Halorhodospira halophila SL1: one gene and its partner. The protein of the gene in region 2 interacts with the protein of the main gene of each other region in a pairwise test. Links are inferred from orthologs where the notes say so. Each region holds a gene or a part of one and is shown on either strand. Other genes may lie near its edges.

The links.
Region 1: the proteins of HHAL_RS10685 (region 2) and grxD interact in binary tests that used the Escherichia coli proteins (3 or more experiments, as listed by UniProt). The link is inferred for Halorhodospira halophila SL1 from one-to-one orthologs.

Annotation. Positions count from the first base shown.
Region 1 is NC_008789.1:812,286-817,885, forward strand. The notes cover bases 1,117-4,040. They hold grxD (Grx4 family monothiol glutaredoxin), read right to left. Parts: upstream 2,785-4,040; coding sequence 2,449-2,784; downstream 1,117-2,448. Other genes in these bases: HHAL_RS03740 (aspartate aminotransferase family protein), read right to left, coding at 1,117-1,586; rnt (ribonuclease T), read right to left, coding at 1,697-2,377; pyrC (dihydroorotase), read right to left, coding at 2,887-3,924. In the rest of the region: argF (ornithine carbamoyltransferase), read right to left, coding at 1-387; more of HHAL_RS03740, read right to left, coding at 417-1,116; HHAL_RS03765 (hypothetical protein), read left to right, coding at 4,446-4,703; HHAL_RS12895 (DUF2335 domain-containing protein), read left to right, coding at 4,693-5,193; HHAL_RS03775 (sigma-54 dependent transcriptional regulator), read left to right, coding at 5,423-5,600. UniProt on the Escherichia coli protein: Monothiol glutaredoxin involved in the biogenesis of iron-sulfur clusters.
Region 2 is NC_008789.1:2,316,398-2,321,990, forward strand. The notes cover bases 2,677-5,593. They hold HHAL_RS10685 (BolA family protein), read right to left. Parts: upstream 4,303-5,593; coding sequence 4,051-4,302; downstream 2,677-4,050. Other genes in these bases: hisG (ATP phosphoribosyltransferase), read right to left, coding at 2,677-2,767; murA (UDP-N-acetylglucosamine 1-carboxyvinyltransferase), read right to left, coding at 2,790-4,046; HHAL_RS12765 (STAS domain-containing protein), read right to left, coding at 4,365-4,679; HHAL_RS10695 (MlaC/ttg2D family ABC transporter substrate-binding protein), read right to left, coding at 4,676-5,296; mlaD (outer membrane lipid asymmetry maintenance protein MlaD), read right to left, coding at 5,326-5,593. Outside these bases: hisC (histidinol-phosphate transaminase), read right to left, coding at 1-790; hisD (histidinol dehydrogenase), read right to left, coding at 783-2,102; more of hisG, read right to left, coding at 2,123-2,676. UniProt on the Escherichia coli protein: Involved in cell resistance against acid stress.

The DNA.
Region 1 (5,600 bases), 1.5 Mb from region 2 along the record:
GTGGCACAGGTCCGAGAGGCCGTTGATCACCGGCGCCGCCGAGTGGCCGGCGAAGCGCTCCAGCATATCGTGGCCGAAGGTGCGGATCATCACCGCATCGACCATGCGCGAGACCACCCGGGCGGTGTCCTCCACCGGCTCGCCGCGCCCAAGCTGGGTATCCCGCGGCGAGAGGAACAGGGCGTGGCCCCCGAGCTGCGCCATGCCGGCCTCGAAGGAGACCCGGGTGCGGGTGGAGGATTTCTCGAAGACCATCCCCAGCACCCGGCCCTGCAGGGGCTGGTGCAGATGCCCGGCACGGTGCATGTCGCGCAGCTCCGTGGCCCGGCGCAGCAGCTGGTGGATCTCGTCGACGGAGCAGTCACGCAGGGTGAGGAAGTGGCGCATCCAGGACGCCCTCCTTGGTTCGGTTCAGGTCAGGCGCCGGCCAGGTGGCGGCGCACTAGGTCGACGACGCCGTCGGCGAGCTGGCGGATCTCATCATCGTCCAGGGTCAGCGGCGGGACCAGCCGGACCACGCGGCCGGCGGTCACGTTGATCAGCAGTCCGGCCTCCAGGGCCTGGCGCGGCAGGGCGCTGGCCTCCACGGCGAGCTCGACGCCGACCATCAGCCCGCGGCCGCGGATCTCCCGCACCCCGTCGACACCGGCCAGCCCCTCGGCCAGGCGGGCACGCAGCGCCTCGCCGGCTCGGGCGGCGGCCGCCGGCAGGTCCTCGCCCTCGAGGGTGTCGAGCACCGCCAGCGCCGCCCGGGCGGCCAGCGGATTGCCGCCGTAGGTCGTGCCGTGGCTGCCGGGGCCAAGGATCTCGGCGTGCTCGGCGGCGGCCAGGCAGGCGCCGATGGGCAGACCGTTGCCCAGGGCCTTGGCCAGCACCAGGACGTCCGGGCGGATGCCGGCCTGCTCGAAGGCGAACAGCGTGCCGGTCCGCCCCATGCCGGTCTGCACCTCGTCGAGCATCAGCAGCCAGCCGCGCTCGTCGCAGAGCCGGCGCAGCCGCGCCAGGTAGTCCGCCGGCGGGATCTGCACCCCGCCCTCGCCCTGGATCGGCTCGACCAGCACGGCGCAGACCGCCGGATCGTCGACGGCCGCCACCGCGTCGGCATCCCCGTAGGGCACACGCAGGAAGCCCTCGGGCAGCGGCGCGAACCCCTCGTGGGCCTGCGGGTTCCCGGTGGCCGCCAGCGCCCCCAGGGTCCGGCCGTGGAAGGCGCCGTCGGCCACCACGATCTGCGGCGCCGTGATGCCGCGGCCGGCCGCATACCGGCGGGCCAGTTTGATGGCCGCCTCGTTGGCCTCGGCCCCGGAGTTGCAGAAAAACGCCGCGCCCATCCCGGCGGCGGCGCACAGGCGCTCGGCCAGGCGTTCCTGCAGCGGCACCCGGTAGAGGTTGGAGGTGTGCACCAGGGTCTGCGCCTGCTCGGCCACCACCCGGGCGATGGCCGGATGGCTGTGGCCCAGCCCGCACACGGCGATACCGGCCACGCCGTCGAGATAGGCGTGACCCTGCTCGTCGTACAGCCACGCCCCCTCACCCCGGGTGAAGGCGACGGGCAGGCGGTTGTAGGTGGGGATCAGGGCTTGCATGGACCGTTTCATACCCGCATGGAACCGGCTCTAGAAGCCGGGAAAAAACGTCTAACCTAACCGCCGACGGGACCCGGCGCAAGCACCGCAACCCCTTGGAATCCCGGCGGCTAGAAGCTGGACGGACGGCCGCAGTGCGCGTCCCAGCAGTTGACGATGGCGCAGAAGAGCTCGGCGGTCTTCTCGGCGTCGTAGATCGCCGAGTGGGCCTCCTTGGCGTCCCACTCGATGCCGGCGGCCTTCACCGCCTTGGCCAGCACCGTCTGCCCGTAAGCCAGCCCGCCCAGGGTGGCGGTGTCGAAACTGGAGAAGGGGTGGAAGGGATTGCGCTTGAAGCCGGTCCGCGTCACCGCGGCGTTGAGGAAGGCCAGATCGAAGAAGGCGTTGTGGCCGACCAGCACCGCCCGATTGCAGCCGGTGTTACGCAACTCCTGCCGGACCGGGTTGAACATCTTGCCCAGGGCGTCGCGCTCGGGCACCGCCATGCGCAGTGGGTGCTCGGGGTCGATGCCGTTGAGCTCCAGCGCCTTGGGGTCGATGCGTGCCCCCTCGAAAGGCTGGACATGACAGGTGTGCGTCTCCGCCGGATAGAGCCGGCCGGTGCCCTCCTCGGCGCGCAGGATCACCGCCGCGATCTGCAGCAGGGCATCGGTCTCGGCCTGCAGCCCGCCCGTCTCCACATCCACCACCACCGGCAGGAAGGCCCGAAAACGGGTGCGCAGGGGGGGGATCTCGGTGCTCTGAATACGCTCGTCCGCGGCGGACGACTGCGCGGGGTTCTGCTCGGTCATGGGGCTGCCGTAACTGGATTCGGGTGCCGCATGCTACGGCGCCCCGTGAGCGCGAGCAAGCCGCCCGGCCCTCAGCCGCTGGCGCCCGCCCCGGCGGCGTCGACCAGCTGCTGCAGCTCGCCGGAGTCGAACATCTCCATGATGATATCGCAGCCGCCGACCAGCTCGCCGTCGATGTAGAGCTGCGGGATGGTCGGCCAGTCGCCGTAGTCCTTGATCCCCTGACGGATGCGCTCATCCTGGAGCACATCCACGTAGGCGAACTCCCGCCCGCAGCCGGCCAGGGCCTGGGCCGCCCGCTGCGAGAAGCCGCACATGGGCTGCTCCGGGCTGCCCTTCATGTACAGCAGGATCGGGTTCTCCGACACCTGGCGGGCAATGGTCTGCTGAACCGATTCGTCGCTCATTGCGTCTCCATCCTCTGCGGCAGATCCGCGGCGGGGCCCGCTTCCGGCCACCGCCTGGCGGGCATCGTAAAACGCCACTCCGGCGCGCTCATCCCACCCACCCTAGGGTTGGTGCAACCGCCAGGCCAGGCTCTCGCCGGCGCGCAGGGGCACCACCGGCTCATCGCCGCCGGGGTAGCTGGCCGGCACCTCCAGCGGGGCCCGCTCCAGGGTAACCGTCTCCGGGTTGACCGGCAGGCCGTAGAAGGCCGGGCCGTTGCGCCCGGCGAAATCGGCCAGCCGCTCCAGCGCACCGGCCGCCTCGAAGGCCTCGGCGTAGAGCGATAGCGCGATGGGCGCCGTATAGCAGCCGGCACAGCCACACGCCGACTCCTTGGCCCCCCGGGGGTGCGGGGCGGAGTCGGTGCCCAGGAAGACCCGCGGGTGGCCGGAGGTGGCGGCCTCGAGCAGCGCCTCGCGGTCGGCCTCGCGCTTGAGGATCGGCATGCAGTAGTAGTGCGGTTTGAGCCCGCCGACGAGCAGATCGTTGCGGTTGTAGAGCAGGTGCTGCGGTGTGAAGGTCCCGGCCAGACGCGGGTCGTCGCCGGTCACCAGCTCGGCGCCGACGGCGGTGGTGACGTGCTCGAGCACCACCTTCAGCCGCGGGTGCCGGTCGAGCAGCGGCTGGAGCACATCGTCGATGAAGGCCGTCTCGCGCTCGAAGATATCCAGCTCCGGGCCCGTGCGCTCGCCGTGGATCAGCAGCGGCAGGCCCTGCTCCTCCATGGCGGCGAGGGCATCGTAGCAGAGCAGCAGATCGGTGACGCCGGCATCCGAGTGCGTGGTGGCCCCCGCCGGGTAGAGCTTGACGGCGTGCACGAAACCGCTGGCCGCCGCACGGACGATCTCCTCGGGCGAGGTCTTGTCGGTGAGGTAGAGCGTCATCAGCGGCTCGAAGGTCGAGCCCGCCGGCAGCGCGCCGAGGATGCGCTGGCGGTAGGCCGCCGCCTGCTCCACCGTGGTCACCGGCGGCTGCAGGTTGGGCATGATGATCGCCCGCGAGAAGACCGCCGCGGCCTGGGGGGCCACGGCCTGCATGAGGGCACCGTCGCGCAGGTGCAGGTGCCAGTCGTCGGGCCGGGGCAGGGTCAGGGTATCCATGGAGAGGAGTTTCCAAGCGCTGCCGGCCAGTTGCAAGGGGCGGCCGGGGTTTTGCAGGGCGTCGGCTTGTGGTAGAGTGCGCAACTGATCGATGGGGCCGTAGCTCAGTTGGGAGAGCGCGACATTCGCATTGTCGAGGTCAGGGGTTCGACTCCCCTCGGCTCCACCACCTATCACCAACGTACACCATTTATCCTCAGATAGTTACGGCGCATCTAGTGGCGCCGGGTGGAGATAAGTGGCGTCACGTTTCGCAGGATTCTCGCAGGGCGCTGAGCGTCGCATGATGAGTGCGACAGCTGGGGCCTGCGAAGACCCGACGCGCCGACACGGATCGCCACGGACCAGCAGGTCAGACCGTCTCGACCCGGTGCGACCAGACAACTCTGGACGTCCTGGTTTCTCACGACTGTCCCCAGGTCCCGGCTCCGCATTGACGAACTGCTGGAACTCAACGAGCTCACTGGTGTGCTAGCCTGACCGTACGGATAGATGGACCGTTTTCCCGATGAGGCCCAGCTATGTTTCGTGTCGCCAACCGCTCCAAGAAGTCGCTCTCCAGCGGCGCGCGAGCGATCTCCCTGCGCCCAAGGAAGCGCAAGCAGGTCAAAGCGAGGACAACGCTCTCGCGCCCAGTAGCCCAAGTTGAAAAGGTGACGCGGGCACGGGACGGCTTCGCCGCGGACCGGAAAGTACTACGTGGCGGCACCGAGCGCGTTGCGAAGGCTATGCGCCGCAAGGTCGCGGAGAAGGAAAAAGAGTTCGGCCATGAGTCGTGACTCCGAGGATGGCGAGTCACGTCACGATCCCGATGCCGAACCTGCCCGACGCGGAGAGCTGGCGAGTTCGGACGCTGATTCGCCGGATCTCTCCGTATCGGTTTCGCCCCTCCCATCCGCCGAGGACCTCAGACGACTTGACACGTACCAGAGCGGACTCGGACGTGAAGTCATCGACATGGTCAAAGCGGAGCAAGCGTCCCGGCACGAGGAGAGCCGACGCCAGCTAGACGCCCAGGATAGGCGGCTTGAACTTGAGCAAAAGCGGCTTGAGCTCAAGGAGAAGTCCATCAACCTCGAGCAGCGGCAGGCCGACGACGATTCAAACGATAACCGTCGCCTCCACTGGATGGCGTACTCGATCGTTCTTATCATCCTCGCCACTGTCATTCCGATTGGGGTCGCTGTCGCCTTCCTGCTCGCCCCCTGGGCCGGCGTCGTGATCATCTCTGTAGCCTCTGGGCTACTGTCAGCCGCTCGCCTGATCTGATCTGCTTTCGGCGCAGGCGTCGCCACCACAGACACACCCCCTGATGCCGCCCTCCTACGCCGCGGCCACAGCTGCCCGACCCCTGCGGCTGTCGGCAGTTTTGACAACGCAACACCCCGACCCTCGCCTGCCCCGAAAAACGCGATTCCAATCAATGCCCTGGCAAAACGGCACGGAACCTGCTCAGCCGTGTGTCCATTCCGTACCACCTGCCAGGAGAGACAATCGCATGGGAGCCCCGACCCTCGTCCGTGCCGTTGCGGGACTGCGCAGCGCCCTCAGCGTTCACCCCGGCAAGACCACCCCAGCCCTGCAACCGAGCGCAGCCCCACCGGGCTGGGACCTGACCCCCGTCGAGGACTGGTCGGCCATCGAGCGCCTGCTCACCGGCGAGCACCCGCCGGTGG
Region 2 (5,593 bases):
GCTCGACGGCGAATGCCGCACTGGCCTGGGCCAGGCTGCCCAGGTTGTAGGGCAGGCGACACTTCTCCAGCTGGTCGATCCAGGCCGGATGGCCGATCAGCACCCCGACCCGCAGGCCCGCCAGACCGACCTTAGAGAGCGTGCGCAGCACCAGGCAGTTGGGGAACTCCAGCACCCGCGGCAGGAAGCTGCTGTCGGCGTAGGGGGCGTAGGCCTCATCGACTACCACCAGGCCGTCGCTCTGCGCCACCAGCTCCGCCACGGCGTCCAGATCGAGGCCATTGCCGGTGGGGTTGTTCGGGTGCGCCAGGTAGGTGACCGCCGGGTTGTACGCCGACACCGCCTCCCGGGTGGCGGCGAGATCCAGCCCGAACTCCGCATCGAGCGGCACCTCGACGTATTCGGCGCCGGTATACTCGGCGATGATCCGGTACATGGCAAAACTCGGCCCCGGGGCCATCACCGTGCGCCCACTGCCAGCCACGGCCAGATCGATGAGCTGGATGAGCTCATCGGAGCCGTTGCCGAGCAACAGCTCTGCCCCCTCGGGGACCCCCAACCCCTCGCGCAGCAGGGGCTTGAGCCGCCGGGCCGCCGGGTCCGGATAGCGGTTCACGGACACCGAACGCATGCGCTCCAGCCAGGCCTCTTCCAGGGCCCCGGGCCAGGCCCATGGGCTCTCCATGGCATCGAGCTTGATGGCCTTGCCCGGCTCGGCCACCTGATAGGCCTCCAGGGCCTGCACCTGTGGCCGCACCCAGCGGGCGACCCGCGCCTCGACCTCAGTCACCGCTGCGCTCCTCCCCCTGGCCGCGGTACTCCGCTGAGCGGGCATGGGCGGTCAGTCCCTCGCCCCGTGCCATCACCGCGGCGGTCCCGGCCAGTGCTGCGGCGCCGGCGGGTGAGCAGGCCAGCGTGGTGGAACGCTTCTGGAAGTCGTAGACACCCAACGGCGATGCGAACCGCGCGGTCCGCGACGTCGGCAGCGTGTGGTTGGGGCCGGCACAGTAATCACCCAGTGACTCGGCGCTGTAATGGCCGAGGAAGATCGCCCCGGCGTGACGGATGCCCTCGGCCAGTCGATCGGGCTCGGCCACGGAGAGCTCCAGGTGTTCCGGAGCGACATAGTTGGCCACCTGCTGCGCCTCTTCCAGATCGCGGACACAGATCAACGCCCCCCGCTCCGCCAGCGAGGTGCGGATGATCTCCGAACGCTCCATATCCGGCAGCAGGCGCTCCATGGCCGCCTGGACCTGATCGAGGAAGACGAAGTCCGGGCAGACCAGCAGGGCCTGCGCCTCCTCGTCGTGCTCGGCCTGGGAGAACAGGTCCATGGCGATCCACTCGGGATCGGCCTGGCCGTCGCTGATGACCAGCACCTCGGAGGGGCCGGCGATCATGTCGATGCCCACCACCCCGTAGACGCGGCGCTTGGCCTCGGCAACATAGGCGTTACCGGGGCCGACGATCTTGTCCACGGCGGGTACGGTCTCGGTCCCGTAGGCCAGGGCCGCCACCGCCTGCGCCCCGCCCAAGGTGAAGATGCGATCCACGCCCGCCACATGGGCAGCGGCCAGCACCAGTGGTGAGAGCTCCCCCCCGGGGGCCGGGACGGTCATGATGATCTCCTGCACGCCGGCCACCCGGGCCGGCACGGCGTTCATCAGCACCGATGAGGGATAGGCGGCCTTGCCGCCGGGGACGTAGACCCCGACCCGGTCGAGGGCGGTGACCTGCTGCCCGAGGCGGTTACCGTCGGCGTCCTGGTACTCCCAGGACTCCAGGCGCTGACGCTGCGCGTAGTCGCGGATCCGCGCGGCCGCCTGCTCCAGCGCCTCGCGCATCTCCGGGGCGATCTGTTCGTGGGCCGCGACCACCTGCTCGGTCGGGATCTCCAGCGCGGCCACCGAATCGGCCTCGCGGCCGTCGAAACGCCGCGTGTAATCCAGCAGGGCCGCATCACCGCCGGTGCGAACCCCCTCGACCACCTCGGCGACGCGCTGCTCAATGGAGGCGCCCGGGTGGCTCCCCCAGCTCGTCAGGGCGTCCAGGCTGTCCCAGAAATCGGGTTGTGTGGTGCTCAGCCGCTTGATGTCGACCATGCTTTCCTCTCGCGATAAAGCTAACTGGTGTCCTTGGCGCGCGCCGCCGCCGCCAGATCGTCGATCAGCGTCCCCAGACGGTCGGGGCTGGTCTTCAGGGAGGCCTTGTTGACGACCAGCCGCGAGCTGATCGGCATGATCTCCTCGAGCGGCGCAAGCCCGTTGGCGCGCAGGGTGTTCCCGGTGTCGACCAGGTCCACGATGAGATCGGCCATGCCGACCAGCGGCGCCAGCTCCATAGAGCCGTAGAGCTTGATGATCTCGGCCTGCCGGCCCTGCGCAGCGAAGTGTTGCCGGGCCAGATGTACGAACTTGGTCGCCACGCGCGGGCGGCGCCCGGGCGGCGGTCCGTCCGGCGGTCCGGCCACCATCAGCCGGCACCGGGCGATCCCCAGATCCACCGGGTCGTAGAGACCATCGCCGCCGTGCTCCAGGAGCACGTCCCGACCGGCCACACCGAGGTCGGCGCCGCCGTGCTCGACGTAGGTCGGCACGTCCGAGGCGCGCACGACCAGCAGCCGGACGTCCTCGCGGTTGGTACCGATGATCAGCTTGCGGCTGGCGTCCGGATCCTCGGCGGGCTCAATCCCGCAGCGCGCCAGCAGCGGCAGGGTCTCTTCCAGGATGCGCCCCTTGGACAGGGCCAGGGTCAGGGTTCGGCTCATGGTATTCGATCGGTCTCCGTCGTCAGTCGGGGACGCGCTGGATATCGGCACCGAGCTGGGCGAGCTTCTCCTCGATGCACTCGTAGCCGCGGTCGATGTGGTAGATCCGGTCCACCCGGGTCTCACCCTCGGCCACCAGCCCGGCCAGCACCAGACTCGCCGAGGCGCGCAGATCGGTGGCGATCACCGGCGCCGCGGTCAGCTTCTCGACGCCGCGGATGCGCGCCCGGGCCCCTTCGATCTGGATGTCGGCACCCATGCGCTGCATCTCCAGGCAGTGCATGAACCGGTTCTCGAAGACGGTCTCGGTCACCGTCCCCTCCCCGGTGGAGATGGCGTTCAGGGCACAGAACTGGGCCTGCATGTCCGTGGGGAAGCCCGGGTACGGCGCCGTCTCCAGGTCCACGGCGCGCGGGCGGCCCTCCATGCGCAGGGTCACCCAGTCGCGACCGGCGCTCACCTCTGCCCCGCTCTCGCGCAGCTTGCCGAGCACCGACTCGACCAGCTCCGGCGCCGTGTCCTTGAGCCGCACCTCTCCCCCGGTCATGGCCGCAGCGACCAGGTAGGTGCCGGTCTCAATGCGATCGGGCAGCACTCGATGGTGAACGCCGCGCAGCGTGTCGACCCCCTCGATGGTGATCGTCGAGGTGCCGGCCCCCTGGACGTGCCCCCCCATGGCGTTGATGCAGTCGGCCAGATTGATGACCTCGGGCTCGCGGGCGGCATTCTCGAGTACCGTGGTTCCGCGCGCCAGGGCGGCCGCCATCATCAGGTTTTCGGTTCCGGTCACCGTCGAGACATCCATGCGGATGTGCGCCCCCTGGAGCCGGTCGGCGCGGCCCTTGATGTACCCGTCGCGGACCTCGATCTCGGCGCCCATGGCCCGCAACCCGTCCACGTGGATGTTGACCGGCCGCGAGCCGATGGCGCAGCCCCCGGGCAGCGACACCTCGGCCTGGCCGAAGCGCGCCAGCAGCGGCCCGAGCACCAGGATCGAGGCGCGCATGGTCTTCACCAATTCGTAGGGCGCCCGGAAGCTGTGGATGGTCGCGGTGTTGACCTCGACCTCCATACCCTCGTGCACGGTGAGCTCCACCCCCATGCGCCCGAGCAGCTCCATGGTGGTGGTTACGTCGTGGAGATGCGGGATGTTGCCGACGGTGGTCGGGCCGTCGGCCAGCAGGGTCGCCGCCATGACCGGCAGGGCCGCATTCTTGGCCCCGGAGATACGGATATCGCCACGCAGGGGGTTACCGCCCCGGATGAGCAGTCGCTCCATCGGCCTACCCCGCCTTCTGCTGTTGCTCGTGCTCCGGAGGCGTCAGGGTCCGCATGGAGATGGCGTGTAGGGTGTCGTCATCAATGTGGGCGCGCAGGGCCCGATTGACCAGGCGGTGGCGCTCGATACGCGACAGCCCCTGGAAGTCGGGGCTGACGATAAAGGCACGGAAGTGGCGGCCGTCCCCGCTCACCTCCACCCGGGCGTCGCTGAGCTGATCCTGGACCAGGCGTTCAATCTCTTGTGGCTGCATCATGGGGCGATCCCCTCCGGACACGGACCGCGGGCTCCCCGCGAGGGCGGACGATTATAGCCGATTCAGGCCGGCTCGTCGGCGATTTCAAGCACCCCCTCCGCACCACTGGCATGCACGATGGCCAGCAACTGCTGCGGGACGTGGCAGAGGCACAGCCGCCCGCCGTGGGCCCGGGCCTGCCGCGTCCAATCGATCAGGAGGGCCACACCGGCGCTGTCGGTCCGCTCGACACCGGCCAGGTCGATTTCGCAGACCCCGCCTTCGGCGGTGAACAGCGCCGTGCCCTGCGGCCACAAGGCACCCACGGTGTCGAGCTCCAGCCGCCCGGTGACTCGCCAGCGCCCGTCGACCCCGTTCTCGAGGGCCGCGCGGGTCATTCGAAGCCGATCTCCCGGTTGCGCTCTGCCATCTCGTCGATCACGGTCTTGAGGTCCTTGCCCCGCAAGCGCGAGCGGAAATCTTCGCGGTAGTTGTGGATCAGGCTGACCCCCTCGGCGGTGACGTCCACCAGCTTCCAGGCGTCATCGCTCTCCTCCAGGCGGTACAGGATCCGCGCCCGACTGTCACCGGAACCCACTTCCATACCGACCTGGACCCCGCCATCGCGCTGCCGGCTACCGAGGATGCGGACATCGAATCCCTCGTAATCCTCCATGCTCGACGCGTAGGTACGCAGCAGGCTGCGCTGGAACTCGGTCACGAAGCGGTCGCGGGTCTCCCCGTCGGCGTCGCGCCAGTGGGGACCGAGGATCCGCGCCCCGATCCGATCGTAATCGATGTGCGGCTCGACCACCGGTGCCAGCTTGTCGTAGAGCGCCACCGGATCGCCGGCGATCTCCTCGCCGTGCTCCTCAAGCACCCGCATGACCTCGTCGGTAACCTCCTGCACAACTTGGCGCGGATCCGGCTTGGCCACTGCCTGACCGAAGGCCAGCGCCAGCAACAGGGCCATCGACACGGCCAGTGAACGAGTCCAGCGATTCACCTTGAACATCTCTACTGCCTCCGTCGCGCGTGGCGAGCTCAATCCTGCATGCTGGTGACGAACTGCCCGATGATCCGCTCCAGGACCACCGCCGACTGGGTCTCGGTGATCCGGTCGCCGTCACTCAGGGGCTCGGTCTCCCAGCCTGGCTCCAGCCCCACGTACTGCTCGCCGAGCAGACCGGCGGTGTAGATGGCCGCCGCGCTGTCTGCCGGGATGGCCCCGAAGCGCTCGTTAATGCGCAGCCGCACCTCGGCCTGATGGCTCTCCGGATCGAGCCGGATCTCCTCAACCCGTCCGACCCGG